Regions from separate parts of the Halomonas sp. 11-S5 genome, predicted to be linked through region 3. Evidence: riboswitches for the same ligand, from Rfam matches in the RefSeq annotation. Region 3 holds a riboswitch; each other region holds the start of a gene.
The links. A riboswitch is a leader RNA that binds a small molecule or an ion and turns the genes downstream of it on or off. The one in region 3 is predicted to bind thiamine pyrophosphate.
Positions count from the first base shown of each region.

Region 1: another riboswitch for thiamine pyrophosphate. It lies ahead of OP497_RS15825 (sodium:solute symporter); the one in region 3 lies ahead of thiC (phosphomethylpyrimidine synthase ThiC).
Region 2: another riboswitch for thiamine pyrophosphate. It lies ahead of thiM (hydroxyethylthiazole kinase); the one in region 3 lies ahead of thiC (phosphomethylpyrimidine synthase ThiC).
Region 4: another riboswitch for thiamine pyrophosphate. It lies ahead of thiO (glycine oxidase ThiO); the one in region 3 lies ahead of thiC (phosphomethylpyrimidine synthase ThiC).

Region 1 covers NZ_JARANW010000031.1:8,681-15,998, reverse strand. Annotated here, with positions in the region: gene OP497_RS15835 (YfcC family protein) at 1-970, opposite strand, end outside; gene ilvD (dihydroxy-acid dehydratase) at 1,246-2,934, opposite strand; gene OP497_RS15825 (sodium:solute symporter) at 3,004-4,392, opposite strand; TPP riboswitch at 4,382-4,501, opposite strand; gene OP497_RS15820 (ATP-dependent zinc protease) at 4,787-5,350, shown strand; gene OP497_RS15815 (DegQ family serine endoprotease) at 5,416-6,834, shown strand; gene OP497_RS15810 (HNH endonuclease) at 6,989-7,318, opposite strand, start outside.
Region 2 covers NZ_JARANW010000004.1:189,571-196,888, forward strand. Annotated here, with positions in the region: gene OP497_RS05175 (cytochrome b/b6 domain-containing protein) at 1-231, shown strand, start outside; gene thiE (thiamine phosphate synthase) at 293-916, opposite strand; gene thiM (hydroxyethylthiazole kinase) at 906-1,712, opposite strand; TPP riboswitch at 1,751-1,851, opposite strand; gene OP497_RS05190 (ATP-binding protein) at 2,382-3,914, shown strand; gene OP497_RS05195 (response regulator) at 3,911-4,588, shown strand; gene OP497_RS05200 (hypothetical protein) at 4,721-5,212, shown strand; gene OP497_RS05205 (DUF2271 domain-containing protein) at 5,258-5,728, shown strand; gene OP497_RS05210 (FAD-binding oxidoreductase) at 5,909-6,613, shown strand; gene OP497_RS05215 (FAD:protein FMN transferase) at 6,594-7,318, shown strand, end outside.
Region 3 covers NZ_JARANW010000006.1:14,139-21,456, reverse strand. Annotated here, with positions in the region: gene OP497_RS06550 (porin family protein) at 1-487, shown strand, start outside; gene thiC (phosphomethylpyrimidine synthase ThiC) at 584-2,488, opposite strand; TPP riboswitch at 2,567-2,678, opposite strand; gene OP497_RS06540 (lysophospholipid acyltransferase family protein) at 2,746-3,675, opposite strand; gene OP497_RS06535 (DUF4870 domain-containing protein) at 3,679-4,062, opposite strand; gene OP497_RS06530 (VOC family protein) at 4,131-4,523, opposite strand; gene OP497_RS06525 (class I SAM-dependent methyltransferase) at 4,563-5,201, shown strand; gene OP497_RS06520 (MFS transporter) at 5,321-6,694, shown strand; gene OP497_RS06515 (acyl-CoA dehydrogenase) at 6,753-7,318, shown strand, end outside.
Region 4 covers NZ_JARANW010000013.1:1,057-8,374, forward strand. Annotated here, with positions in the region: gene OP497_RS10425 (DUF294 nucleotidyltransferase-like domain-containing protein) at 1-253, opposite strand, end outside; gene OP497_RS10430 (HlyU family transcriptional regulator) at 307-621, opposite strand; gene OP497_RS10435 (argininosuccinate synthase) at 703-1,923, opposite strand; gene rnt (ribonuclease T) at 2,067-2,735, shown strand; gene grxD (Grx4 family monothiol glutaredoxin) at 3,071-3,415, opposite strand; gene argF (ornithine carbamoyltransferase) at 3,607-4,527, shown strand; gene OP497_RS10455 (hypothetical protein) at 4,797-5,102, shown strand; TPP riboswitch at 5,184-5,306, shown strand; gene thiO (glycine oxidase ThiO) at 5,369-6,466, shown strand; gene thiS (sulfur carrier protein ThiS) at 6,463-6,672, shown strand; gene OP497_RS10470 (thiazole synthase) at 6,672-7,318, shown strand, end outside.

The DNA.
Region 1 (7,318 bases), on a different contig from region 3:
CGCCCAGACGGGCGACGAGGCCGATCACGATGGCGGCGCCGAAGAACAGGGCCCCCATGCGCGCCATCCACCAGCCCTGGGTGGAGACGCCCCAGATCATGACCGCAAAGGTCAGGGCGAAGATCGTCAACGCGATGATCTGAGTGGCGGTGAGGGTGGCGTTCTCGATGTCGTCGCCCTCCTGCCCTTTCAGGAACAGGCGCCGGTGGGCGTCCCACTGCTTGGCAACCACAGAACGGGAGGGGTCGGCCTTGACGCGTGCGGCATAGCGCATGACATAGGCGATGCAGATCAGCAGGCCGCCGATCAGCAAGATGAACCGCAGCACGATGCCATCAGTGAAGGGAATATCGGCCGCGTTGGCCGCGATGACGGTGGCAAATGGATTGATGGTGGAACCGAGTACCCCGATGCCCGCGCCAATCAGGATGATGGCCACGCCGGTGACGGCGTCGTAACCGGCCACCAGTATCACCGGGATCAGGATGGCGTAGAAGGCGAGGGTTTCCTCCGCCATGCCATAGGTCGTTCCGCCCAGGGCAAACAGTGTCATCAGGATCGGGATCATCCAGATCTCATGGCCTTCCAGGTGTCGCATGGCGCTGCGTATGCCAGTGTCGATGGCCCCGGTGGCGTTCATGACGCCCAGGAACCCGCCGAGGAACAGGATGAACAGCGCCACATCGATGGCGTTGGCGGCATAGCTGTCCGGGTCGTAGAAGCCGGCGGTGGGGGCCAGCATGACCTCGACGAACCCCTGCGGGTTGGACTCCACCGTCTGGTAGGTGCCGGGCACGGCCACCTCGCGGCCGACCTCCTCGTTCATGGCCCGGTCGTACTGTCCGGCCGGGATGATCCAGGTCAGGGCGGCGACGAGGATGATCAGGCCGAAGAGGATGGTGTAGGCGGTGGGGAAACGCGAGGCGAGGTCACGTTCCGCGTCGGGGGTTGGCTTGCCGTCCTGGGTCATGGCGCGTCTCCCTGTCATCGACCAAGTGTGATCAACCGCATGCTCGAGGCCAGGCCAGGTCCTCGAACACCTCGGCAGGCTCCGTCGCCATTCGAAGCGAGCCCGTCTTGACACAGGATAGTCCAAGCCGCCGGCCTCGGTGCCCGGGGGTGATGAAGGTCAACCAACGACAGGAGGGCACCGCACGGCCGTGCCGGGGCCACACGGTGCCTGACGGGACACCGCGGCAAAACGACGCAGGCCGCGGACGGGGAGGCAGCAGAAGCAGGGGAGCATCACTCCGGCAGATCGGTCACCGCCCCGGTGGAGGCCGAGCTCACCGTTCGCGCGTACTTGGCCAACACCCCCCGCGCATAACGCGGTTCGGGCTGGCGCCAGGCCGCACGACGGCGCATCAGCTCCTCGTCAGGCAGGTCGACGTCGATGGTATCGGCCTCGGCATCGAGGGTGATCAGGTCGCCATCCTCCACCAGCGCCAGGGGGCCGCCGTCGAAGGCCTCGGGGGTCACGTGGCCCACCACGAAGCCGTGGCTGCCGCCGGAGAAGCGCCCGTCGGTGATCAGTGCCACCTCGCTGCCGAGCCCCCGGCCCATGATCGCCGAGGTGGGCGTGAGCATCTCGCGCATGCCGGGGCCGCCCTTGGGTCCCTCGTAGCGGATCACCACCACGTCGCCGGCCACCACGGTGCCGTCGTTGATGCGCGCCTGGGCCTCCTCCTCGGAGCCGAAAACCCGGGCGGAGCCTGCAAAGTGCGTTCCCTCCTTGCCGGTGATCTTGGCCACCGCCCCTTCCGGCGCAAGGTTGCCGTAGAGGATGCGCAGGTGGCTCTCGGCCTTCACGGGCCGATCCAGCGCCGCGATGATCTGCTGGTCATCGGGATAGGGGGCGACATCGGCCAGGTTCTCGGCCAGCGTCTGGCCGGTCACGGTCAGGCAGTCGCCGTGCAGCAGACCGGCGTCGAGCAGGGTCTTCATCAGCGGCTGGATGCCGCCGATCGCCACCAGCTCGCTCATCATGTAGTGGCCGCTGGGCCGCAGGTCGGCCACCACCGGCACGCGCTTGCCGATGGTGGTGAAATCCTCAAGGGAGAGCGCGACGCCGATGGTGCTGGCCATGCCGATCAGGTGCAGCACCGCATTGGTGGAACCGCCCAGGGCGATCACCATGGTGATGGCGTTCTCGAAGGCCTGGCGGGTCATGATGTCGGAGGGCTTGATGTCGCGCTCGAGCAGCGTGAGTACCGCCGCACCGGCGGCCTCACAGTCCTCTCGCTTGTCCCGGGAGACGGCATTCTGCGCCGAGCTGCCCGGCAGGCTCATGCCCAGCGCCTCGATGGCCGAGGCCATGGTGTTGGCGGTGTACATGCCCCCGCAGGAGCCGGGGCCGGGAATCGCCGTCTCCTCGATCTGCTTCACCTCGATCAGGTCCAGGTCGCCGCGGCTGTAGGCGCCCATGGCCTCGAACACCGAGACGATGTCGGTGTGGCCTTCGCCGGGCAGGATGGTCCCGCCGTAGACGAAGACGCTGGGGCGATCGAGCCTCGCCAGGCCCATCAGGCAGCCCGGCATGTTCTTGTCGCAGCCGCCGATGGCCACCAGGCCGTCGAAGCCCTCGCAGCCGGCCACCGTCTCGATGGAGTCGGCGATCACCTCCCGCGACACCAGCGAGTACTTCATGCCCTCGGTGCCGTTGGCGATGCCGTCGGAGATGGTGATGGTGTTGAAGATCACCCCCTTGCCGCCGGCCGCATCGGCGCCGTCGCTGGCCCGGCGGGCCAGCTCGTCGATATGGCTGTTGCAGGGGGTGAGGTTGCTCCAGGTGGAGGCGATGCCCACCTGGGGCTTGGCGAAGTCGCTGTCGGTGAAGCCCACCGCCCGGAGCATCGCGCGGCTGGCGGACTTGCCGACCCCGTCCACCACCGGGGCGGAGTGGCGGCGACGGGGATCCTTCGGGATATCGCTCATGGGGGCCTCCTCTGATCGATCATAATGGATCCCCAGAGAGTGGCCTTCCTGGCGCGGCCTGGCAACCGCTCAGGCCGGACGCCCCCTCCCCGCCAGCCGGAGCCCGGCGACCAGCAGGCTGACCAGGGTGGAGGCCACCAGCGCCCCCAGGAACGGCGGCAGGGTCGGGATGCTGCCGGGGAAGCTGGCCGCCAGCACGCCCGCCGCGAGGCTGCCCTGGGCCACCCAGCCCGGCAGGATGGCGCCGAGCATGCCCGCCACGCCGCCGGCCACCGCGGCCGTGGCGCTCATCCGCGACCAGAGACCCAGCAGCACCGGCACCACGATGGCCGCGCAGAGCAGGTCGGCGATCAGGAACAGCCGCAGCACCGAGAGCCCCTGCAGCGCCACGATCACCACCGGCACCATCAGCGCCACCGTGACCCAGCGGGCCGCGCCGAGGGAGAGCCCACGCCGGCCGGAGCCCGCCACCACCAGCGAGGCGAGGCCGTTCTGGAGGGTATCCACGCTGGAGGCGACCAGGGTGACCGCCAGCACCAGCGCCGGCAGGGCCAGCCAGCCCGGCGCCTGTGCGAGCAGCGCGAAGAAGGGGATCGGCGGCTCGCCCAACGCCACGCCGGCCATGGCCGCCAGCGTGCCGAGGCCGCCGACCGCCATCACCACCAGCACGGTGATGCCGCCGCCCAGCCAGGCGCCGCGCCCCAGGGCGCGGTCGTCCCGCGCCGCCCAGACCCGCTGCCAGTAGCCCTGGTGGAAGAGGTTCGCCGCGGTCACCGCGATTACCAGGGTCAGCGCCACGGCGAGGGCGCTGCCGGTGGGAATAGAGGGCAGCGTGGCGTCCACCGGCATTTCGGGCAGGCGCATCAGCGCCACGCCGCCAACCACCGCCAGCAGCGCGACCAGCAGCCAGGCCTGCCAGCGGTCGGTGGCCAGGCTCGCCCGCAGGCCGCCCACCGCCGTGTAGAGTAGCGTGGCGACCGCCACGCCGATGACCACCAGCGCCGGCGGCACATCCGAGAGCAGCGCGGTGATGGCCCCGATGGCGGTGAGCTCCGCGGCCAGGAAGCAGGCCATGTAGAGCACCGAGACCAGCGATACCCAGCGCCGTACCCCGGCACCATAGCAGGCCTCGGCGAACTCGCCGATGCTGCGCCCCTCCGGCAGGTGGCGCCGGATCACAGGGCCGTAGAGCCCCAGCACGATGAACGGCAGCGCCGAGCCGATGGCATAGCCGGCCAGTGCCAAGGGGCCAACGAAGGCGCCGATCTCGGGCGGCGCGAAGAGGATCCAGGCGCCCATCCCCGAGGCCAGGAAGGAGAGGCCCAGCGACTGGGCGCCCTGGGAGTTGCGCGCGGTGACATAGTCGTCAAGGGGGCCATCGGCCCGGCGGGCCCGCAGGCCCAGGAAAGCAAAGCACAGCAGCGCCGCGCCGAGCACGGCAGACGTCAGGTAAGGCATGTCGCACTTCCTCCGCCGGTATGAACCGGATCAGGTTCCAGGGTCAGCGCCATGCGCTCTCTCAGCCCCGGCCGACGCGTGCGGCAGCGGGACTCCCCTGGCGACAAGTGAATGGATGGTGGGATCGCGCCTCGCATCGTGGCCTGGCTGGCCGATAGCGACGGGATCGAGGGACATCATAGCGCCGCCTTCCCCTGGCGACCACCCGGGCCCGATTCCCGTGGGCTTGCCGGCGCGCCCGGCAACGCACCCCAAACGTCTCTCTCGAGGGGCGCCTCTCGGCGATGACGGAACTCCTTCTCCACAAGCAAGGTCGCAGAACGAGGCCATGGGCCATGGACGCATTGTCATTCGCATCACCGATATCACCCACGTGTAGTCAAGGAGGAAACGCATGCACAGACCGATCCCGAGAACACTGCTGGCCTTGCTCGGCGCCGGACTGCTGGGGAGTGCCGCCCAGGCGGCCGACACCGCCACCTATGGCTGGATCGAGAAGGCCACCATCGAGCCGTGGGGCACGGAGGTCAAGGTGAAGCTGGATACCGGTGCCCTGACATCATCGATGCAGGCCGAGGAGATCGAGACGTTCGAGCGCGACGGAGAGGACTGGGTTCGCTTTACCGTCGAGGTCGAGGATGAAGAGACGGACGATGTCGTCTCGAAGACCTTCGAGCGTCCGGTGTTTCGCGACCTGCGTGTGGTTGGTGCCGGAGGGGAAGAGAGCCGGCCCGTCGTGCTGATGACGATCTGCATGGGAGAGACGCTTCGTGAGGAGCAGTTCAGCCTGGAGGATCGCGACAACATGAACTACCCGGTCTTGCTCGGGCGACGCACCATTCAGGACCTGGGCAGCGTCGAGACGACCCGCACCTTCATGCACGAGCCCGAATGCAATGATGATTCGCCCGTCAAGCCACACTCCGAGAAGGAGTATGACGAGGATATCGGCGTATGACGGCCCCCACGGAGGGTACCGCTGCCGACCATGACACCATCCAACCGATGCCACAGGAGCCCATCGTGACAGTCAAGACACGCACGCTTTCCTGGCTAGTGCTGCTGGGACTTCTCGTTGTCGCTTCCCAGCCCGCGCTGGCGCAACAGCGCCTGCCGGACTTCACCCAACTGGTGGAGGACGCCGCCCCGTCCGTCGTCAACATCTCGACATCCCGAACGGTCGAGCGACAGGCACCCCCCAGCGGCCAGTTCGGCGGCCAGGAGATACCCGAGATCTTCCGGCACTTCTTCGGTGACCGCATCCCCATGCCCCCCGGCGGCGGCCGGGGCCAGGGCAACCAGGAGCGCCGCTCGCTGGGCTCGGGCTTCATCTTCGATGAAGACGGCTACATCATGACCAATGCCCATGTGGTCAAGGGGGCCGACGAGATCCTGGTGCGCCTCAACGACCGGCGCGAACTCGAGGCCGAGCTGGTGGGCACCGATGACAAGACCGATGTCGCCGTGCTCAAGGTCGAGGCCGACGACCTTCCCACCCTCGACATGGGCGAGGCGGGAGACCTTGAAGTGGGCCAGTGGGTCGCCGCCATCGGCTCCCCCTTCGGCTTCGATCATTCCGTGACGGCCGGCATCATCAGTGCCATCAACCGCACCCTGCCCCAGGATGTCTATGTGCCCTTCATCCAGACCGACGTGGCCATCAACCCGGGCAACTCCGGTGGGCCACTGTTCAACCTGGAAGGGGAGGTGATCGGCGTCAACTCCCAGATCCTGACGCGTAGCGGCGGGTACATGGGGCTCTCCTTCGCCATCCCGATCGATGTGGCCATGGATGTCGCCGACCAGCTGCGCAATGAGGGTTACGTCAGCCGCGGCTGGCTCGGCGTCAGGATCCAGCCGGTTTCCCGGGACCTGGCAAGCGCCTTCGGACTGGACCAGGCCGAAGGCGCCCTGATCGCGGACCTGGCCCCCGACGGCCCGGCGGCAGAAGGCGGGCTCCAGGCGGGCGACATCATCCTGGAAGCCAATGGCCAGGAGGTCGACCACTCCTCCACGCTCCCCAGGCTGATCGGCGGCGTGGCCCCCGGCGAGGAGGTCGAGCTGCTGGTGCTGCGTGAAGGCGAGCGGCAGTCGATCACCCTGGAGGTTGGCGAGTGGCCGGACGCGGGTGCCGACCAGGCCGGCAACGAGAGCGAACCGGCCCGTCTCGGCATCGCGGCACAGCCCTTGAGCGACGCCGAGCGCCAACAGCTCGGTATCGACCATGGCGTGCGCATTGCCGATGTCGACCCAGCCGGACGCGCGGCAGCCGCCGGGATCCGCCCGGGCGATGTGCTGGTGAGCATCGGGCAGCAGCGGGTGGAGAGCCCCGAACAGCTGGCCGATATCGTCGCCGACCTGCCGGAAGGCCAGGCGATCCCAGTGCGGCTCTACCGTGACGGCAACTCCTACTTCGTTGCCTTGAGTCTCGGCAGTGAGTGACCCCAGAGCCCAGTCATTGCCATGAGTCAGCGCCCCGGTGGTAACGCCGCCGGGGCGCTGTACTGTGCATGTCATAAACGACTTGCACATGTTGCCACGGATCCACCCGGGCATTGAACATAGCGCTATAGATGCTGAAAGAAAGCTGTGTCATTTAGCACCGGAAGCACTCTCGGTAGTGCCAGGCGAGATAGTCGCGGCTGGGAAATACCGAAGCCTCCAGGTTTAAAGGTTGTCCATTTAGATCGCTTAGATGGTTCTTGAGCTGCCCGTTTAATCCTGCTTCAGCCAACCCCGGAGAGATTCGTATCCGGCCTTGACCGTCGATAGCCAACAGTCCCTTATCGAAGGCGCGATCATGGAGCGCATTGAGACAGAGCCCGTTGGCTGGGTCGAGACGAAATTCGGGACGCCACTGCCAGGGCACGATGTGACTCGCGATCAGCAAGTCTTCATGACGCAGTCCAGTAATCACGCAGCGGGC
Region 2 (7,318 bases), on a different contig from region 3:
CTGTTGCTGGGGCTGGGCGCTACCGGCTACATGATGGAGGAGACCGATCTCTTCTGGGGCGTCGAGTGGGTCGAGGAGGCCCACGAGCTGATGGCCAACGCCATCCTCGTCCTCATCCCGCTGCATGTCCTCGGAGCGCTCCTCGAGAGCCGCAAGCGAGGCGACAATCTCATCGCCGGCATGCTGCACGGCTACCACCGACACCCGGGGCATCCGCGCTCGGACGCCTGATCTCGACCTGCCCCGATCCACGCCGTCACCGCGCTTGCCGCGGTGACGGCGTCTTGGGTGGTCAGTGGCGAGGCGGCCGTGCAAAGGCCCGCGCGGCGGCTTCGGGGTCGGGGCTGCCGCAGATCGCCGAGATCACCGCCAGGCCGTGGGCGCCGGCCCGGTGCGTCGCGGCCAGGTGCTCGGCCTTGAGCCCGCCGATGGCCACGCTCGGCAGGGGGCTTTCGGCCACCAGGACGGCCAGGCCGTCGAAGCCCAGCGGTGTGGCGTGGTCGTGCTTGCTGGGGGTGGCGAACACCGGGCCCAGCCCCAGGTAGTCCAGCGCCGCCGGGTCGAGGCGGGCGAGCTGGTCATGGGTCTGTACCGAGAGCCCGAGAATCGCCTCCGGGCCCAGGGCGGCGCGGGCCTCGGCCACGTCGCCGTCGTCCTGGCCGAGGTGCAGGCCGTCGGCACCGGCTGCCAGGGCCACCTCCAGCCGGTCATTGATGATCAGTGGCACGCCGCTGCCGGAAAGCGCCGCCTTGAGGCGGTGCGCCTGGTCGACCAGCTCGGCGTCGCTGGCATGCTTGTCGCGTAGCTGCACTAGTGTCACGCCGCCACGCACTGCCGCCACCACGGTCTCCTCCAGTCCCGAGCCCGCGCAGAGCTCGCGGTCGGTGACCAGGTAGAGCGAGAGATCAAGGCGCATCGTGAACCTCCAGTCGAGTCCGTTCGGCCAGGGCCTCTGCATCCAGGTGATAGAGGGCATCGAGGAAGGCCACGGCGAAGCTTCCCGGGCCTCGCGCCACCTCGCCGGCCAGTTCGCCGGCCACGGCGTAGCAGGCCAGCGCCGCCACCGTCGCCTCGAAGGTATCATCGGCGCCAGCCAGGAAGGCCGCCACCACGCCGGTCAGCGCACAGCCCAGGGTGGTGACCCTGGGCATCAGCGGGTGGCCGCCCCGCAGGCGGGCGATCCGCCGGCCGTCGGTGACCAGATCCACCTCGCCGGTCACCGCGACCACGCCATCCGTCTGGCGGGCCAGCCGGTGGGCGGCGTCGAGGGCCGCTTCGGCCGGGTCGGTGCTGTCCACGCCCCGCCCGCCGCCGGCCTGCCCCGCCAGGGCGATGATTTCCGAGGCGTTGCCGCGGATCACGTCCGGTGCGAGCGCCAGCAGTCGCGCGCCGGTCTCGCGGCGATAGCGCGTGGCGCCCACTGCCACCGGGTCCAGCACCCAGGGCCGCCCCGTCTCCCCGGCGGCCAGGGCGGAGGCCTCCATGGCCTCGACCCAGTGGGGCGAGAGGGTGCCGATGTTGATCGTCAGGGCGCCGGCCAGCGCGGTGAACTCGGCGGCCTCCTCGCGAGCATGGACCATGGCCGGCGAGGCGCCGATGGCCAGCAGCACGTTGGCCATGCTGTTCATGGCGACATGATTGGTGATGTTGTGGACCAGCGGGCTGGTCTCGCGCACCCGGGCCAGGTGCGCGGCGGGATCGATGGCAAGCATGGGGCCTCCCCGGCGCGGGAGGTGCGGCGCGGCGGCAGGGCCGGGGCCGCACGACTCCCTCCGCCGGCATTATCCGGGTCAGGTTCCGAGGGTGCGTCTCAGCCGTGGCGATGTCGCCGCGGCGCCCCTGTCGTCAGTCCCCACTATCCCTGCCCGCTCCCTGGCTGTAAAGGCCCGGGGTTAGGCCAGCAGGTGGAAGCCGGAAGGAAAGCGGGTTCATCGCAGACTGGCGTGATCGTTGACCGCACGATACCGGCTATCCATCTGACCCCGTAGGCTCGATAAGCACCCGCGCACCGGGCATGGCGAGGGCACCATCGTCACGCCGGATGCGCCTCCGCGGTGAGCCGGCTCTCGTGGTGTCGTCCCCGACTAGCGGTGGCAGAGAAAAGAGCCCGGAGAAATCGGCGGTGTGGCCACCGCTGTGAGCCAGTGGAGCCAGAGGTTGATGGTGCCGTAATCGATCGGTGTATCGCGCAGTTGCATGGGGACGCCTCCTTGGTCGTGTCGGTTCACTCGCAATGGTGCGAGGCGATAGTGGGTGGAATATGAAGATACCGGGGAGTCGGCGCCATCGCGCTTGCGTCGCGCACTCCGCGCGGGATACTTGGCGCTCGTGAGTCGGCCTGCCATGACAATGGGCAAGGCACAGGTGACTGGAAGGGGTTCATGAGGCGACCGGGTATCACTGCGAAGCTGTTTCTCGCCATTCTGGGCGTCACGCTGTGCGTGGTCGTGCTCATGACCTTCGCGGTACAGGTGACCTTTCGCAGCGATTTCCTCGACTACGTCCGCGAGCGCGAGGGCGAGCGCATCGACACGCTGGCGTCGGTGCTTGCCGATTACTATCGCGAGGCCGGGGACTGGGAAAATCTATCCGAGGGCGGGCGCTGGCAGCGCCTGCTCCGGGAGGCGCTGTGGCGCCAGCGAGAGGCGGAGGCCGATCACCGCGAGCGCGACGAGGGCGAACACCGGGAACGGGATGGCGGGGACGACGACGATGACGACGACCACGAAAGCGACGGCTCCCGGCACCTGTTTACCGGCCCTGCCGGGGACGTGCCGTCCATGCAGGGCCCGGTCCGTTTCGGCCCCGCCCTGCTGGACGCCGACCGGCGGCACGTGGCCGGGCCGAAGGTGGTGTCGGGCCAGACGGAGTCGCGTTCGGTCGTGGTGGACGGCGCAACCGTGGGCTGGCTGGTCTACCGCCCGCCGGGGCGTATCACCGACGACCTCGCCCTGCGTTTCCAGGAGAAACAGTTCGACGCCGCCTGGATGACCGCGCTGGTCGTCGTGGTGCTCGCCACGGTGGTCAGCCTCCTGCTCGCCCGGGGATTCCTCGCGCCGGTACGCCGCCTCGCCGGTGCCACCCTGGCACTCACCGCCGGGCGATTCGACACCCGGGTGGACGAGTCACGCCGTGACGAGCTCGGCCAGCTGGCAAACGACTTTAACCGCCTCGCCGAGACCCTGGAACGCAACGAGCGCCTGCGCCGCGCATTCATGGCGGACATCTCCCACGAGCTGCGCACGCCGCTGTCGGTGCTGCGCGCCGAGCTGGAGGCCATGGAGGACGGGGTGCGTCCGCTCACCCGGGAGTCGCTGACCGGCCTGCAGGGCAGCGTCGCGACCCTGAGCAAGCTCGTCGACGACCTCTACGAGCTCTCCCTCTCCGATGCCGGTGCCTTGAACTACCGCATGGAGGGACTGGATCTCGCCGCGCTGGTGCGGGCGGGCGCCGAGCAGTGGCGCTCGAGGATGGCGGACGCCGGCCTGGCTCTGGCCCTGGAGGTGCCTGGCGTGCCGGTGACGGTCACCGCCGATCGCGGCCGCGTCAACCAGCTCCTGGGCAACCTGCTGCACAACAGCCTGTGTTATACCGACCGCGATGGCGAGGTGCGGCTGTCGCTCACCACCCGGGACGGGGAGGCCGTGCTGCGGCTGGAGGACTCCGCACCGGGTGTGCCCGCCGAGGCCCTGGAGCGGTTGTTCGAGCGGCTCTACCGGGTGGAGGGCTCGCGCAGCCGTTCCAGCGGCGGCGCGGGCCTCGGCCTTGCGATATGCCGCAACATCGCCGAGGCCCATGGTGGCTGGATCGAGGCGTACCCCTCGCCCATCGGCGGCGTTGGCATACGCCTGACGCTGCCGATGGCGGACCGGGTCAACGGGGCACGACAAACGGGGAGGGTATCCGGGGCATGAGTGCACGCATCCTCATCGTGGAAGACGAGCCCCGGCTGGCGGGGCTGCTGGCCGACTACCTGCGCAGGGCGGACTATGAGCCGCACCTACTCGATGACGGCCGCGACGTCGTGCCCTGGGTTCGCCGGAATCGGCCCGACCTGGTGCTCCTCGACCTCATGCTCCCCGGCGAGGATGGCATGAGCGTGTGCCGTGAGATCCGCGGCTTCAGCGAGGTACCCGTGGTCATGGTCACCGCCCGGGTGGAAGAGATCGACCGCCTCCTCGGCCTGGAGCTCGGTGCCGACGACTACATCTGCAAGCCGTTCAGCCCGCGGGAGGTGGTGGCGCGGGTGAAGGCCATCCTGCGCCGGAGCCGCACGGACCCGGGCGCCGATACGGGCCGTGGGCTCGTGGTGGACGAGGCCGGCTACCGCGCCAGCCTCGACGGCGAGCCCCTGTCGCTGACGCCGGTGGAGTTCCGGCTGCTCGCCAGCCTGGCAGCGCACCACGGCCGGGTGTTCTCGAGGGACCAGCTCCTCGATCACCTCTACGACGACCACCGCGTGGTCACCGACCGGACGGTGGACACCCACGTCAAGAACCTCCGGCGAAAAATGGCGGCGATCCGCGGCGACCAGGAGCTGATCCGCTCGGTGTACGGCGTCGGTTACCGTCTCGAGGCCGTGGACTAAGGCCCTCCGCCGCGACGTTCATACTCTCTCCCCGATTCGCCCATATTCCCTCCACCACCCGTGATCACAATCGTCTGCGAGGTCGCGGTCCGCCGCGGCCGCAATCCTCGCAGCAATTACGGGAGAAAACCCATGTATCAAGGCAAGCTCTTGATTGGTGCCACTGTTCTCACCGCCGCCGTTGCGGGCTTGGCCAATGCCGGTCCGGATCGGGGTTCGGGGGATGGTGCCGCCCCGCCCATGCAGGCTTCGGCGTCCGGGGAACGGGTCACGGCCCGCTTCTCCGAGGCGGACGCCAACGGCGACGGCCAGCTCGACGTCGACGAGATCCAGGCGCTGCTGATGCGCATACGTGCCGAGCGCAGCGTCCAGTGGCTCGACCGGGACGGAGACGGTGCGGTCAGCCAGGCGGAGTTTACTGGGCCGGCGGGAGGCCCCGGCGTGGGCATGGAGCGCGATACCGATAACCGCAGACGCTACGACGACGAGGGCTACGAGGACGAGGACGAGGACGAGGAGGACGACGACGGCGCCACCGCCGGACCCGCCCCCGCCGGCACTACCGCGCCCCCGGACAACGGCCTGTTCACGCCGGGCTCGACCCCGAAGGTGAACACCAAGTAAGGCCGAGGCAATGACTGTGGTCGCGAACCGCAAGGAGAAGACACGATGAAATCGATCCTCGTCCCCCTCACGCTGGCCGCTGCGCTGACCTTTCCGGCAATCGCCTCGGCGGCACCAGTGACGTTCACCACTCAGCTGAATCGTTACGGCGGCAATGGCGCCTACCTGGCCTATTACGTTACCGACGCCAGCGGCGCTTATGTCGGCAGTCTCTGGATGGCCGGTGAGAAGTCCAAATATTACAAGGACCTGACGGGCTGGTATCGCGCCACGAACGGTGACACGGCGCAGGTCGATGGCATCACCGGTGCCAGTGTTGGCGAGGGGCAGACCCTGGAATTCACGCTGGATCTCAACGAGGCGCTGTTCGAGCAAGGGTACACGTTGCATGTCGATGCGGCGGTTGAAGATAGGCGTGAGTCCCCGCGGGAAATCAATATCCCCTTGAACCGTGCCAATGCCGGCGAGGTGGTACGCGGTCGCCGCTACATCGCCAGCTTCAAGTACGAGATGTGAGGGTCCGGCCCGTGATTCGTGTGCTGCATCGGTGGCCGGGGCTGGTGGCCCTGGCCCTGCTCATCGTGTTGTCCGTCAGCGGTGCCGCCCTGGGCCTCGAGCTAGCGCTCACGCATCGGCCCCCGGGGTCACGCTACCCGCCATCTCACACTCGTTTCGCGTCGCGACTACGGCGCCGAGGTGCAGGCGCCCACGTCCATCCTGCGTTTTGCCCTGCCAAGGGAGTCGCTCTGGCAGCGCCTGACCGGGCACGGGTTCGGCCGGTTCAGCGCAGGCGATCTCCTGGGTATTGTGCCGGACGGCTCGGAGCTGCCGCGCCTGTACTCGCTGGCCTCGGGGCGCCGTGACGGCTTCATCGAGATCGTGGTCCGAAAGCACCCCGGCGGGCTGTGTTCCGGTCAGCTCGTGGGGCTCGAACCGGGTCAGACGGTGCGTGCGTTTCTGCGCCGTCACCCCGACTTCAAACCGGGTTCGGGCCATGCACCGCTGATCCTGATCGGCGCGGGCACGGGCGTGGGGCCGCTTGCGGGGTTCATCCGCGACAACACCGGGCGCCGCCCGGTGCATCTGTTCTTCGGCATGCGTCACCCGGACAGCGATTTCCTCTACGACAGGGAGTTGATCGAGTGGCGGGCGCAGGGACGGCTTGAGCGTCTCACCACCGCAACCTCGCGTGCGGCAGGCCCCCCTTACGCGCAGGACGCGCTGCGCGCGGAGGCTACGCCGGTTGCGGAGGCCATCCGCAGCGGCGCGCGTGTCGTGGTCTGCGGCGGACAGGGTATGGCGAGGGGGGTGTCCGAGGCCCTGGAGGAGATCCTCGCCCCAACAGGCTTGACACCGGCCGTACTGAAAGAGGAAGGGCGCTATGTCGAAGACATCTACTGAACCCGTGCGCCACGCGCTCAACGGCCCGACCATGGGCACGCGCTGGCAGGCGACCTTCCTGGCGGCGCCGGGGTTCGATCCGTCCCGCTTGCGGGTCGCACTGCAGGCGGCCGTGGACGAGGTGGACGGGCAGATGTCGACCTGGAACCCCGACAGTGACCTCATGCGGCTTAACGACGCGCCTGTGAATCAGCGCATTGCGCTACCCGCGCGCCTGCGGCAGGTACTGGCACTCGGCCTTGAAGTCGGGCGCGCTTCGGGCGGGGCCTTCGATATCGGCATGGGCGACGCGGTAACCGCCTGGGGGTTTGGGCCGGGTGGGGGGTCCGGTGAGCGAATCCGTACCGCACTCGCGGCACCCCGGCGGCCGGCCCACGAGGTGCTCACCCTGGAGGAAGGCAGCGTGATCAAGCGCGCCCCGATCACCCTCGACCTCAATGGCATCGCCAAGGGCTATGGTGTCGACCGGCTCGCCGAGGTGCTCGCCGGCTTTGGCATCCGTGACGCGCTGGTCGGTATCGACGGGGAAATGCGCGCCATGGGCCTGCGCGGCGACGGTGAGGCATGGCGCATCGCCGTCGAGGCGCCGGACTCGGCGGCCCGTGCACCGCACTCCATCCTGACGCTCCAGGACGCGGCCGTTGCCACATCCGGCGATTATCGGCACTGGGTCGAAGCCCAGGGGCGACGGCTGTCCCACACAAT
Region 3 (7,318 bases):
ATCCTTGGCAGCGCTGCTTTTCACCGGGGCAGTTCAGGCGCAGAGCGGGCCCTTGGCCTACCAGCCGACCACCTATGCGGGTGTCGATGCCATGTTCTGGGAGCTCGACCGGCGTGGGTACCGCGATGGCCTCGACAGCGTCGGTGTGAGGTTACGTGGTGGCGTCGAACTCAACGATTACCTGGCCATCGAGGGACATCTGGGCACCGGCGGGTCCGATGGCCCGGCGAACCTCGACTATCTTGCCGGGGGCTATGTCAAGGGCATGCTGCCGATCACCCCGGAGTTCAAGGTCCATGGTGTGCTGGGGGCCACTGAAGTGGAGTTCGACGGGACGAGGGACAGCGAGAGTGATGTTTCCTACGGTGCCGGTGCCAGCTATGACGTGACACCGAACCTGGCCATCGGTGCAGACTACATGCACTATCTGGACACGTCCGATATCGACTTCGAGGCGGTCAGCCTCGGCCTGACTTTTCGGTTCTGACTCGCGCGGGCGCCCGGGTCGGCATATCATTTGGAGAATGTCCCGTTGCTACCAAGTAGCAACGGGACATTCCGTTTTCAAGGCCCGCGTCGAGCCTTATACCTCCCGGTAGAGCTCGCTGCCTTCGCGGCGGAACTTCTCGGCCTGCTCCTCCATGCCCTTCATGACGGCGTCCTGATCGCCGTCCAGGCCATGTTCGCTTGCATAGTCACGTACCTCCTGGCTGATCTTCATCGAGCAGAACTTGGGCCCGCACATGGAGCAGAAGTGGGCCACCTTGGCCGAGTCCTTGGGCAGGGTCTCGTCGTGGTATTCCCGGGCGGTGTCCGGGTCGAGGCCTAGATTGAACTGGTCTTCCCAGCGGAACTCGAAGCGCGCCTTGGAGAGCGCGTTGTCACGGCGCTGGGCGGCCGGGTGGCCCTTGGCGAGGTCGGCGGCGTGGGCGGCGATCTTGTAGGTGATGATGCCGGTCTTGACGTCGTCCTTGTTGGGCAGGCCCAGGTGCTCCTTGGGAGTCACGTAGCAGAGCATGGCGCAGCCGTACCAGCCGATCATCGCCGCGCCGATGCCGGAGGTGATGTGGTCGTAGCCGGGCGCGATGTCGGTGGTCAGCGGCCCCAGGGTGTAGAAGGGCGCCTCGTCGCACTCGGTGAGCTGCTTGTCCATGTTCTCCTTGATCAGGTGCATGGGCACATGGCCGGGACCCTCGATCATCACCTGGACGTCGTGCCGCCAGGCGATATGGGTCAGCTCGCCCAGGGTCTCCAGTTCGGCGAACTGCGCCTCGTCGTTGGCGTCCGCCACCGAGCCCGGGCGCAGGCCGTCGCCCAGCGAGAAGGCCACATCATAAGCCTTGCAGATCTCGCAGATCTCCTCGAAGTGGGTGTAGAGGAAGCTCTCCTGGTGATGGAAGAGGCACCACTTGGCCATGATCGACCCGCCACGGGAAACGATGCCGGTGACCCGCTTGGCGGTCAGCGGCACGTAGCGCAGCAGCACCCCGGCGTGGATGGTGAAGTAGTCCACGCCTTGCTCGGCCTGCTCGATCAGGGTGTCGCGGAACACCTCCCAGGTCAGGTCCTCGGCCACGCCGCCCACCTTCTCCAGCGCCTGGTAGATGGGCACGGTGCCGATGGGCACCGGGGCGTTGCGGATGATCCACTCGCGGGTCTCGTGGATGTTCTGCCCGGTGGAGAGGTCCATGATGGTGTCCGACCCCCAGCGGATCCCCCAGGTCATCTTGTCGACCTCGTCCTCGATGGAGGAGGTGACCGCCGAGTTGCCCAGGTTGCCGTTGATCTTCACCAAGAAGTTGCGACCGATGATCATCGGTTCGGATTCCGGGTGGTTGATGTTGCAGGGGATGATGGCCCGCCCCGCCGCGACCTCGGCGCGCACGAACTCCGGGGTGATCTCTTCGGGCAGCCGGGCACCGAAGCTCTCGCCGGGGTGCTGGTGGCCCAGGATGCGCTCCACCTCTGCCGTCCCCTGGGCTTGTCGACGTTGATTTTCCCGGATGGCGATGAACTCCATCTCCGGGGTGATGATGCCCTGGCGGGCATAGTGCAGCTGGGTGACGTTCCCTGCCTGGCCGTCTTGTGAAGGGCGTGCGCGACGCGGCGTGCGGGTCAGGTCGAAGCGAAGCGGGGCGAGCAGCGGGTCGTTGGCCCGGCGCCGGCCGTAGTCGCTGGTGGGGCCGTCGAGGAGTTCGGTATCGTCGCGCGCCTCGATCCAGGCGTGGCGCAGCGCGGGCAGGCCGCGGCGCAGGTCGATCTCGGCCGCCGGGTCGGTGTAGGGGCCGGAGGTGTCGTAGACCAGCAGCGGCGGGTTCTCCTCATAGGCGCCGGAGGTCCTGGTGGGCGAGAGCGATATCTCGCGGAACGGGACCCGGATGTCGGGGCGTGAGCCCGTCACAAAGATCTTGCGCGAGCCGGGCAGCGGCTGGACGGCGGCCGCGTCGACGCGGGCGGTCTCGGCGAGGAAACGGGCGGTCTTGCTCATGGTGTTCTCCCTTGAGGGTTTTGCGATTGTCAGGGAGGACAGCAGGGAGGACAGGGGCCGCCAGGCGTGGGGTGCCATGGAGGCGTGTCGCTTGATCCCTACGCTGGTCCTAGCCAGTTCAGGTTCAACGGGATCCATGCTCGAAAGCGCATGATCTCAGCCGTCTTCAACGGCACCCCGTCAAGCGAGGTTCTACTGTAGCAGGAAGAGACACCATTGCCAGCCCGGCAAGGCGGGCTATCGGGTCTCCGTGGCGATCAATAGAGCCGGAAACGCTTGAAGTCGGGGCGGCCCTCGGCCTCCTCCGGGGTCTTGCGGTAGCGCTTGTATTCCCACTGGTACTGGGCCGGGTCCAGGGCAATGGCGGCCTCCACGCTGGCATTGACGCCGGTGGCTGAGGTGACCTCGTCAGGGTCGTAGACCCGCGCGTCGGCGGCCAGGAAATGCAGGGCGAAGCCCTTGCCGGGCAGACGCAGCGCCACCCCGGTGACGACCCGCGCCTCGGTGCGCGCCACCAGCTTGGGCAGCAGGGTGGCGGTGTAGGCGAGCCGGCCAAAGAAGGGCGCGAACACGCCACTGCCCCAGTCGGGCTCCTGGTCGGGCAGGATGCCCACGGCCTCGGAGCGCTTGAGCGCCTTGAGCAGGGCGGCCACGCCGCGGGAGTTGGTGGGCACCAGGCTCGCCCCCTGGCGTTCGCGGCCCTGGCGGATGATCGGGTCCAGCGGGGCGAGCTTGGGGGGCTCGTACATGGCGGTGAAGGGGAAGTGGCCGGAGAGCCAGAAGTTGAGCACCTCCCAGTTGCCGAAGTGGGGGGCCAGCACGATGACGCCGCGCCCCTCGGCGCGGGCCTCGTCGAGCAGCTCGCGGCCGTGGACCTTGAGGATCGAGGCCTCGACGCGGTCGGGGTCGCCCATCCAGGCGAAGCCCAGCTCGAGCATGGTGGCGGTGGAGTGAGTCAGGCTCTGCCGGGAGAGCTGGCGACGTTCGGCCGGGCTGCGGGAGGGGTAGACCTCGGCCAGGTTGGTGCGGGTGACCCGACGCTCCCGGCGGCTCAGCTGCTCCACCAGCGGGCCGACCAGTCGGGCCAGCCGCCACAGGGTGGCGAGGCGGCGACCGGCGAGGCGGCGCCACAGGGTGGCGATGGCACGGGCCTGGAGGGTACTCCAGCTGGACTCACCTCTTGCCATGGATCAGACCCACCAGCTGTCCACGTTGTCCGGCGCACGCTGCTCGTTGAGGGCCTTGAGCCCCTTCACGCAACGGATCACCAGCCACACCACCGCGGCCAGCCAGGTGAGAAAGCCGATGAGGACCAGGGTCAGCAGGCCGGAAATGCCGAAGTAGAGCAGGGCGATCCAGAAGGTCCGGATCTGGTAGCGATAATGCTCGTCGAGCCACGCCGGCCCCTTGCCGCGGTAGACATAGGCGATCACCACGCCGACCAGCGAGGTGAGGCCGCCGGTGATCATGCCGGCCAGGTGCAGCACGTACACCACGATGGGAAGGGTCGTGTCGGGGGCGGAGCCCCGTTTGGCAATGGCGCGGTCGTCGTCCTGTGGCAGCTGGTCGTTCATGGGGCGTCCTCGTAGAGCGAATCGCTGACGCCAATCATACCGGTCGAGGACGACAATGCCACCGGGCCTCAGTCGGTCCGGGGCTTCACGGGGCGGCTGAGTTCCAGCAGGTTGCCGTCCGGGTCGCGCAGGTAGAGCGAGGTGATCTCGCCGGTGGCGCCCTGTCGGGCCACCGGGCCGAGTTCCACCTCGACCTCCAGCGCCTCCAGATGGCGCTGGACCTCGTCGAGCGGCAGCAGGCTACGCAGGCAGAGATCCAGGCTGCCGGGCGTGGGCGTGGCGGCCCGCGGGGTGACGTCGGTGGCGGTCCAGTGCAGGCGTAGGGCGACATCGCCCAGCATCAGGTCGACGCGCTCGCGGTCGCGGTAGCGCACTTCCAGTCCCAGCACCCGTGAGTAGAAGTCCACGGCACGGGAAATGTCGGTCACGGTGATGACCAGATGGTCCAGACCTGACAGCATTCGGGTCTCCTTGCGGGGTTCTGGAGAGAGCAGGATACGATGATGCTGACTTGTCCGCTATGTACGTCCACCGACACCGGGTACTTTCATCGTGATGGCCGGCGCGACTACCACCGCTGTCGGCACTGTGCGCTGGTGTTCGTGCCTCCCGACCAGCGGCTCGGACCGGCAGCGGAGCGGGCGGTCTACGACCGGCACCAGAACGCCCCGGACGACCCCGGCTATCGCCGCTTCCTGTCACGGCTCTTCGACCCGCTACGCGAGCGGCTGCCGCCCGGCGCCCGAGGGCTCGACTTCGGTGCCGGCCCCGGGCCGACCCTGTCGGTGATGTTCGAGGAGGCGGGGCACCCCATGGCAATCTATGACCCCTTCTACGCGCCGGATGCCAGCGTGCTGGTAGGCGAATACGATTTTATCACCGCCACCGAGGTGGTCGAGCATCTGTTCGAGCCCGGTCGGGAACTGGCGAGACTGACCGATATGCTTCCGTCCGGCGGCTGGCTGGGGCTGATGACCAAGCGCGTCACCGACCACCAGGCCTTCACGCGCTGGCACTACATCCTCGATCCCACCCATGTTGCCTTCTTCAGCGAGGCGACCTTCGTGTGGCTGGCCGGCCACCTGGACATGCGGGTCGAGTTTTCTGCGGCGGACGTGGCACTGCTGCAGCGTCGATAAATCGATTGACTCGCCGTCGGCCGGGAGTATGATTCGCGCGCTCACGATGCCGCGAGCAGGCGCTCCACGGCACTCTCTGCCACGCTTCTCCCTTATCACCTGCTGCTGTGAGGCCCTTCATGTCACGGCAATTGCTGGCCATGGCCCTGGCCCCCCTGCTGGGGCTCTTCATCCTCGGGATCGGCAATGGCTTTTTGGCCACGGTGATCACCCTGCGCCTGGACGCTGCCGGCGAGTCGCCGGTGGTGATCGGCTGGGTCTCCTCGGCCTACTTCATCGGCCTGGCGGTGGGCGCCATGCTCAACGACCGCCTGCTGCTGCGCATCGGCCATATCCGCGCCTACGGCAGCTTCGCCTCGCTGGTAGCGGTGACGGTGCTGCTGCAGGGGCTGGTGGCCGAGCCCTGGGCCTGGTTCGCCCTGCGCCTGGTCGGCGGCTGGGCCACGGTGGGCGTCTACCTGGTGATCGAGAGCTGGCTGCTGGCCTCTGGCGATGCCAGGGTGCGCGGCCGGCTGCTGGCGCTCTACATGATCTCGCTCTATGCCGCCGGCGTGCTCGGTCAGCTGCTGCTCGGCGTCACCGAGGCCATGGGCGGGGCGGCGTCGTTCATGGTGATCGGCATGCTGGCCTCGCTCTCGGTGCTGCCCATGGCGATGATCCCGCGGGTCTCGCCGCTGATCGAGAAGGCCGAGCCGCTCTCGCCGCTGCGCCTGATCACCCTGACCCCTACCGGGGTGATGGGCAGTTTCGGCTCGGGGTTGCTGGTCGCGGCCGTCTATTCCCTGCTGCCGCTCTACCTCCAGCGCACCGGCCTTTCGGTCGACCGGATCGGGCAGATGATGGCGGTTGTGGTGCTCGGTGCCATGCTGCTGCAGTATCCGGTGGGGCGCTGGTCGGACCGCCATGATCGCCAGCAGGTACTCATCCTGATCGGGGCCTTCTGCACGCTGATCTCCGCGGCGGTGCTGTGGCTGCCGATGAATTCGTGGCTCCTGGCCGGGCTGCTGTTCCTGCTCGGCGGAGGCGTCTTCTCGCTGTATCCGGTGGCGGTGGGCCATGCCGCCGACCGTGCCCCGGCCGGTGCCCTGGTGCGCATGAGCCAGGGCCTGCTGCTGATCAACGCCATCGGTTCGGCGCTCAGCCCACCGCTGATCTCGCCGGTGATGGGCGTGCTGGGCGATGCCGGCCTGTTCTGGGCTTTCGGTGCCGTCGGTGTCTTTCTGGTGGCCTTCTTCGTTTGGCGGCGCAGCGTGCGTCCGGCACCGTTGCCGGTGGCGCCCTTCCATGCCAGTACGCCGATGTCGGCGGCAGGCGCCGAGCTCGCCGTCACCGAGGAATGGGTCCAGGGGGCCCTGGAGCACGAGCACGTGGAGGACCTCTCCGGGGCCGTGTCCGAGGTGGAGGTGGCCGAGCCGCTGGTGGGGCCACCACCGCGCGACGAGGCCCGTATCGCCTACTTCGACGAGCCTGAGGAGACTAAGACTTTGGGATAATAGCCAGCGAAAAGTAGTGAATCTACTATCGTGGCTATCATTTTCCCCGAGGTGACCCATGACCCCCTATGCTGCCCCCGTCCGCGACGTCCGCTTTGTGCTGGAGGAGATGCTCGAGTACGGCTCGCTCTCGCTGCCCGGCTTCGAGGAGGCCAGTTCTGACCTGGTGGAGGCCGTGCTGGAGGAGGCCGCGAGGCTCGCCGGCGAGGTGTGGGCACCCCTTAACGCCAGCGGCGACCGCCAGGGCTGCACCCGCCGCGACGACGGCGGCGTGAGCGTCCCCGACGGCTTCGCCGAGGCCTACCGCGCCTACGCCGAGGGCGGCTGGAATGGCATCGGGGTCTCCGAGGCGCTGGGCGGCCAGGGGCTGCCCGAGGTGGTGGCCAGCGCCGTGCAGGAGATGCTTCACGGCGCCAACATGGCGCTGGGCCTCTGCCCGATGCTCACCGCCGGGGCCATCGAGGCTCTGACCCACCATGGCAGCGAGGCGCAGCAGGCCACCTACCTGGCGAAGCTGGTCGAGGGCAGCTGGACCGGCACCATGAACCTCACCGAGCCCCAGGCGGGCTCGGATCTCTCCAAGGTGCGCACCCGTGCCGTGCCCCAGGAGGACGGCAGCTACCG
Region 4 (7,318 bases), on a different contig from region 3:
TGGCGCGCCGATAGAGCCAGTCGTTGTGGTCGCTGATCAGCTGGCTGATGCGCCAGGCAGGCAGATCGAGCCGGTCCAGGGCCTCCACCAGCTGGCCCTGCCAGGCGTGGGCCTCGGCCAGGGAGGGAGCAGGCCCCAGGCTCACCAAGGCCTGGCCCAGGGGGGCCAGCAGCGACGGCCAGCCGCCGGGGTCAGGCAGCGCATCGGTGGAGAAGAGTTCTCGCCAGGGCGAGGAGCGGTGCAGCAGGCGCATGGCGACTCCGGGTCACGGGACGGATCGGCATGTCCTGAAGTATAAAGCGAGTCTCAGCGCGGCGAGAACATCTCGTCGCCGACCTCGTCGATGAAGCGCTGTGCCTTGCTGATCATCAAGGCGTCACAGGCCTCGCGACCGGGCAGCATGTCGGAGCGATCGAAGCGATGCTCGAGCATCTCGCCGTCCTCTCCGTCGGCGGCAGGCAGCGGCTTGCGGATCCAGCCGCTGACGCGGTACTGGCCGCCCTGATCGGCGGGTTCGGAGATGATCAAATAGCCCTTGTACTCCACCGGCTCGGCGGCCGCGGCGTTGCCGGACTTGCCCTCGCCACCGCCGAACAGGCCGGATAACAGTTTCTTGAACATGGTGCTCTCCTCGCTTGTGGCAGCCCTCGACACGACGACGCCGGCGGCAGGCCGGCGTCGAGGAAGGCATGCAGGTCGGTCTCAGTCCTGCTTGCGGCCCTTGCCGGCGGCGATGCGCAGGCGCAGGGCGTTGAGCTTGATGAAGCCCTCGGCATCCTTCTGGTCGTAGGCGCCGGCATCGTCCTCGAAGGTGGCGATGGACTCGTCGAAGAGCGAGGCGTCGGACTTGCGGCCCGCCACGGTGGCACTGCCCTTGTAGAGCTTCATGCGCACCACGCCGGAGACGTTCTTCTGGGTCTCGTCGATGGCCGCCTGCAGCATGCGGCGCTCCGGGCTCCACCAGTAGCCGTTGTAGATCACCTCGGCATACTTGGGCATCAGCTCGTCCTTGAGGTGCGCCTCCTCGCGGTCGAGGGTCAGCGACTCGATGGCGCGGTGGGCGCGCAGCATGATGGTGCCCCCCGGGGTCTCGTAGCAGCCGCGGGACTTCATGCCCACATAGCGGTTCTCGACGATGTCGAGGCGGCCGATGCCGTTGTCGCCGCCCAGGATGTTGAGCTTCTCGAGCACCTCGTGGGGCCTCATCGGCACGCCGTCGATGGCCACGATGTCGCCGTGATCAAAGGTCAGCTCGATATAGGTGGGCGTGTCCGGCGCGGCCTCCGGCGACACGCTCCAGCGCCACATGTCCTCCTCGGCCTCGGCCCAGGGGTCCTCGAGAATGCCGCCCTCGTAGGAGATGTGCAGCAGGTTGGCATCCATCGAGTACGGCGACTTCTTCTTCTTGGAAGAGAAGTCCACCGGGATGTCGTGCTGCTGGCAGTAGGCCATCAGCTTCTCGCGGGAGGTCAGGTCCCATTCGCGCCACGGCGCGATCACCTTGACGCCTGGCTTGAGCGCGTAGGCGCCGAGCTCGAAGCGCACCTGGTCGTTGCCCTTGCCGGTGGCGCCATGGGAGATGGCATCGGCGCCGGACTGGTTAGCGATCTCGATCAGGCGACGGGCAATCAGCGGGCGTGCGATGGAGGTGCCGAGCAGGTACTCGCCCTCGTAGAGGGTGTTGGCGCGGAACATCGGGTAGACGTAGTCGCGCACGAACTCCTCGCGAAGATCCTCGATGTGGATCTCCTTGACGCCCAGCGCCTGGGCCTTGGCACGGGCCGGCTCGACCTCCTCGCCCTGGCCGATGTCGGCAGTGAAGGTCACGACCTCGCAGTCATAGGTTTCCTGCAACCACTTGACGATGACGGACGTGTCCAGGCCGCCGGAATAGGCGAGCACGACCTTCTTGACATCGGACATGCTGAGGCTCCTCTAGTAACGTTCTCGAAGGGGCGATTATAGCGCGCCGAGCCTGCAGCGAATACCGGCGACGCGACTCGCGGAGGGCAAGCTGCTAGACTTTCGCGGTTTCGAGACACGATGGCCCAGACAAGGAGGGGTGCATGAGCGAGGCGATCGCCCGCGAACTCATGGCGCAGCGATTCCGCAGCTTCCTGCCCGTGGTGGTGGACCTGGAAACCGGCGGATTCAATCCCGAGGGCGACGCGATCCTCGAGATCGCCGCAGTCACCCTGACCATGGATCCGGACGGCAACCTGATCCCCGACGCCACCTATGCCTACCATGTCACCCCCTTCGTAGGGGCCAACGTGGAGCAGTCGGCGCTGGACTTCACCGGGATCCGGCTGGATGACCCGCTGCGCCGACAGGTGGCCGTCAGCGAGGCCGAGGCACTGGGCGAGATCTTCCGACCCGTGCGCAAGTCCATCAAGGCCCATGGCTGCACCCGGGCCGTGCTGGTCGGCCACAATGCCGCCTTCGACCACGGCTTTCTCAATGCGGCGGTCAACCGCTGCGGCATCAAGCGCAACCCCTTCCATCCCTTCTCGAGCTTCGACACGGCATCGCTCGGCGGCCTGATCTATGGCCAGACCGTGCTGGCCCGGGCTTGTCGCGCCGCGGGCATCGAGTTCGACAACAGCGCCGCCCACTCGGCGCGCTACGACACCGAGCGCACCGCCGAGCTGTTCTGTGCCATGGTCAACCGCTACAAGGACCTGGGCGGCTGGGCCCTGGCCCAGAAGGAGCAGGGGCTGGACGAGGAACCGTAAGCCGTAAGCCGTAAGCTGGAAGCTGGAAGCTGGAAGCTGGAAGCTGGAAGCTGGAAGCTGGAAAGCAGCATAAGCTTGCCCCCAATAGCAACCCCCCGCAGCACTGCTACGGGGGTGTTGTTTCTGGTTCATCGCAGACTGGCGTGATCGTTGACCGCACGATACCGGCTGGCCATCTGACCCCGTAGGCTCGGTAAGCGCCAGCGCACCGGGCATGGCGAGGGCACCATCGTCACGCCGGATGCGCCTCCGGCTTATCCGGCCTACGCGACATTCCCGCTGTTTTCACGCCAATTTGCGAAGAACTTTTTTCTTCAAGCTTCAAGCTTATGGCTTCAAGCTCCAGACGAAGTCTGGTTGTGCTTGGCGGCGGCTTCCTTGACCAGCTTTTCCAGCTCGCCGTTCTGATGCATCTCGACCACGATGTCGCAGCCGCCGACCAGCTCGCCCTCGACCCACAGCTGCGGGAAGGTCGGCCAGCTGGCCACCTTGGGCAGCTCGGCACGGATGTCCGGGTTGTCCAGGACGTTGACGAAGGCGAAGCGCTCGCCACAAGCCATCAGGGCCTGGACGGTCTGGGCGGAGAAGCCGCACTGCGGCAGCTGGGGGGTGCCCTTCATGTAGATCAGGATGGGGTTCTCGCCGATCTGGCGCTGGATGTTCTCGACGGTGGTGCTCATGACATCTCCCTTTCTCGTGTGGCCGGGTCTCGATGGCCCGGGCCTCGATAGATCGAGGCCGGCAAGCGCCCGGGCAATACCCGAGTATGCTGGTCGGCCTTGTGGATGAGGGCCATTCTACTGATGACGGGCGCGTTGCGCATCCCCCGTGGGCTGGCTAGGATGGTCGTTTTTTCCCGTGGAGCGACACCATGGCCACCCGCCATTTCCTCACCTTGCTTGACCTCAGTCCGGACGAGCTGCGCTACCTGATCCAGCGCGCCATCTCGATCAAGAACGGCCTGAAGACCCACGGGCCGACCTACACGCCCTTCGCCAACCGCACCCTGGCGATGATCTTCGAGAAGTCCTCGACCCGCACCCGGGTCTCCTTCGAGACCGCCATGGCGCAGTTCGGCGGCCATGCGCTGTTCCTCTCGCCCCGCGATACCCAGCTCGGCCGCGGCGAACCCATCGCAGATACCGCGCGGGTGCTCGCGGAGATGGTCGACGCGGTGATGATCCGTACCTTCTCCCACGAGGGCCTGGAGGCGTATGCCGCCGCCAGCAAGGTGCCGGTGATCAACGCCCTCACCGACGACTACCACCCCTGCCAGCTGCTCGCCGATGTGATGACCTGGACCGAGCTGCGCGGCAGCGTCAAGGGCCGCACCGCGGTGTGGATCGGCGACGGCAACAACATGTGCCACTCCTGGATCAACGCCGCCCGGCAGTTCGACTTCCAGCTGCGCATCTGCTGTCCGGAAGGCTACGAGCCGCGCCAGGACATCCTCGCCGCCGCCGGCGACCGGGTGAGCATCCTTCGCGACCCCCTGCAGGCCGTGGCTGAAGCCGACCTGGTGACCACCGACGTCTGGGCCTCCATGGGCCAGGAAGAGGAGCAGGCCAGGCGCGAGGCCAATTTCGCCGGCTTCCAGGTGAGCGAGACGATGCTCGACCGGGCGAAGGACGACGTGCTCTTCCTGCACTGCCTGCCCGCCCACCGCGGCGAGGAGATCAGCACGACCCTGCTCGATGACCCGCGCGCGGTGGTCTGGCAGGAGGCCGGCAATCGCCTGCATGCTCAAAAGGCGCTGATCGAATTCCTGCTGCTGGGGCGAGTGGAAGGCTGAGATGGGGGATAGCGTCTTAGCAGGGCAATTGCAGTTAACTGAAGCGAGAGGCGCCGGGGACAGGTCGTAGGGGAGGTCCTACGCCAGGGATGGCGTCGGTAGCGCCCATGGAGGGGTTCACAGCGCCTCCCCGAAGGCCTGTCGCCGGAATAGCCTCGAGCATTGCCACCGTCTGCGGCAGACCAGAACATCTTAGACCTTGGTATGACATCGACCTTCGTCGCATGTATAATGCGCTGCAGCATAATCCCTCAAGGAGATGCGGCAGCATGACACACGACACCCCCAGTACCACCGGCATGCAGCGTAGCCTGCGCCAGTGCCTCTCCAACATGGCCGCCCTGCTCTATCGCCAGGGGCATGTCCTCGAGACGGTCACCGTCCCGCACCGCGGCCTCGATCGCACCGCCCTGAAGGCGCTCGGCGATGCCGACCGTGACTGGGCGCCCTGCCAGCACATCCTCGAGACCAGCCAGGCCGCCACTTGGAACGACCAGCAGCGCTTCGTGCTGACCGGCCTCGGCCGCGAGCTGCTGTTCGACATGTTCGGCGAGGGGGCCGCCGACTGCGCCTGAGCCGGAGTGGACGCCATCCACACTGATTGATGCCCGGGCACGCGACGAGATTGCGTGCCCGGGCATCTTTGGTTAAGTTGGCAGGACTTGTCGGGGAGCCCCGGTACGCGCAGCAAGCCGTGCACGGGGGCTGAGATCGGTACGGCCGAACCCGTTGAACCTGATCAGGTTGATGCCTGCGGAGGGAACAAGCGCATGTCACGCCTGCGTGCCCCCTGTCGCCATCCCGCCTGGTCAGCCATGTCTCCTGCAGGATGGCCGCTATCTTGACAACCACCACCGATCACATCGCCGTCGCCGGCGCCGGCCTGCTGGGGCGCCTGGTCGCCTGGCAGCTGCTCGCCGACGGCCACGCCGTCACTCTCTATGACGCCGGGGACCTGGACACCCCGCCCGCCGCCGCCTGGACCGCCGCCGGCATGGTCGCCCCGCTCTGCGAGACGGCGATCTCCGAGCGCTGCGTCCACGACATGGGCCGCTTCGCCCTGGCCCAGTGGCCGACGTGGCTCGAGGCCCTCGACGCCCCATCGCTGTGGCAACAGCACGGTAGCCTGATGGTGGCGCATCCCCAGGACCTGGGCGAACTCACCCAGTTCCGCCGCGACCTCGACCATGCGCTGGGCGGCGGCTCACCCTGCCGGGCCCTCGACGCCGGTGAGATCCATCGGTTGGAGCCCGACCTGGCGCCCGGCTTCCGCCAGGGCCTCTACCTGCCGGACGAGGCCCACCTGGACAACCGTACCCTGCTCACCCGCCTGCTGGACGAGATCCGCGCCCTGGGCGGGGAGTGCCATGCCCACTGCCCGGTGGAGACCTTCCCCGGCGAGGTCGTCACCGCCAACGGCCGCCGGCGCTTCGACTTGGTCGTCGACTGTCGCGGCACCGGCGCCCGGCAGCGCCACCCGAGCCTGCGCGGCGTGCGCGGCGAGACCCTGCACGTGCAGACCGCCGAGATCCGGCTCTCGCGGCCGGTACGGCTGATGCACCCGCGCTACCAGCTCTATGTGGTGCCCAAGCCGGGGGATCGCTTCGTCATCGGGGCCACCCAGATCGAGAGCGAGGACCGCTCGCCCATGTCGCTGCAGTCCTCGCTGGAGCTGGGCAGCGCCCTCTACACCCTGTCCCCGGCCTTCGCCGAGGCGCGCATCCTGGAGCAGGGGGTCAACCTGCGTCCCGCCTTCCTCGACAACCTGCCCCATGTCACCCACCAGGAGGGGCTGATCACCGCCAACGGCCTGTTCCGGCACGGTTACCTGCTGGCACCGGCCGTGGTCTGCCACCTGCTGGCCGGGATCCGGGACCACGGCGACCGGCCCTTCGCCGACACTCTGGCGGCACACCCGCCGCAGGAGGCCACTGCATGAACGAGATCACCCTGCGCCTCAACGACGAGACCGCCCGCCTTCCCGCCGGCACTCCGCTCGCCGACGCCCTGCACGCTTGGCACTACGCCGACCGCCGGGTCGCCGTGGCGGTCAACGGCGAGTTCGTGCCCCGCTCCGCCTATGCCGGGCGGGTCCTGCAGGACGACGACCGCATCGATATCGTGGCCCCGGTAGGAGGTGGCTGATGGACGCGCTACACGACGACACCCTGACGCTCTACGACGAGGCCTTCGCCAGCCGCTTCCTGCTCGGCACCGCCCTCTACCCCTCGCCGACGGTGATGCAGGAGGCGATCCGGGCCTCAGGCTGCGAGATGGTCACCCTGGGCCTGCGCCGCCAGAACCCCGCGGCCGGCGACGGCGACGCCTTCTGGCAGATCCTGCGCGACAGCGGCTGCCGGCTGCTGCCCAACACCGCCGGCTGCCGCTCGGCCCGGGAGGCCATCACCCTGGCCCAGATGTCCCGCGAGCTCTTCGACACGCCCTGGATCAAGCTCGAGGTGATCGGCGACGACTACAACCTGCAGCCGGACCCCTTCGGTCTGCTGGAGGCGGCCCGGGAACTGATCGACCAGGGCTTCAAGGTGCTGCCCTACTGCACCGACGACCTGGTGCTCTGCCAGCGCCTGCGCGACGCCGGTTGCCAGGCGCTGATGCCCTGGGGCTCGCCCATCGGCACCGGTCGCGGGCTGATGAACCGCTACGCCCTCGAGACCCTGCGCCAGCGCCTCGCCGTGCCGCTGATCATCGATGCCGGCCTGGGCGCGCCATCCCAGGCCGCCGAAGCCATGGAGATGGGCTTCGACGGCGTGCTGATCAACACCGCCGTGGC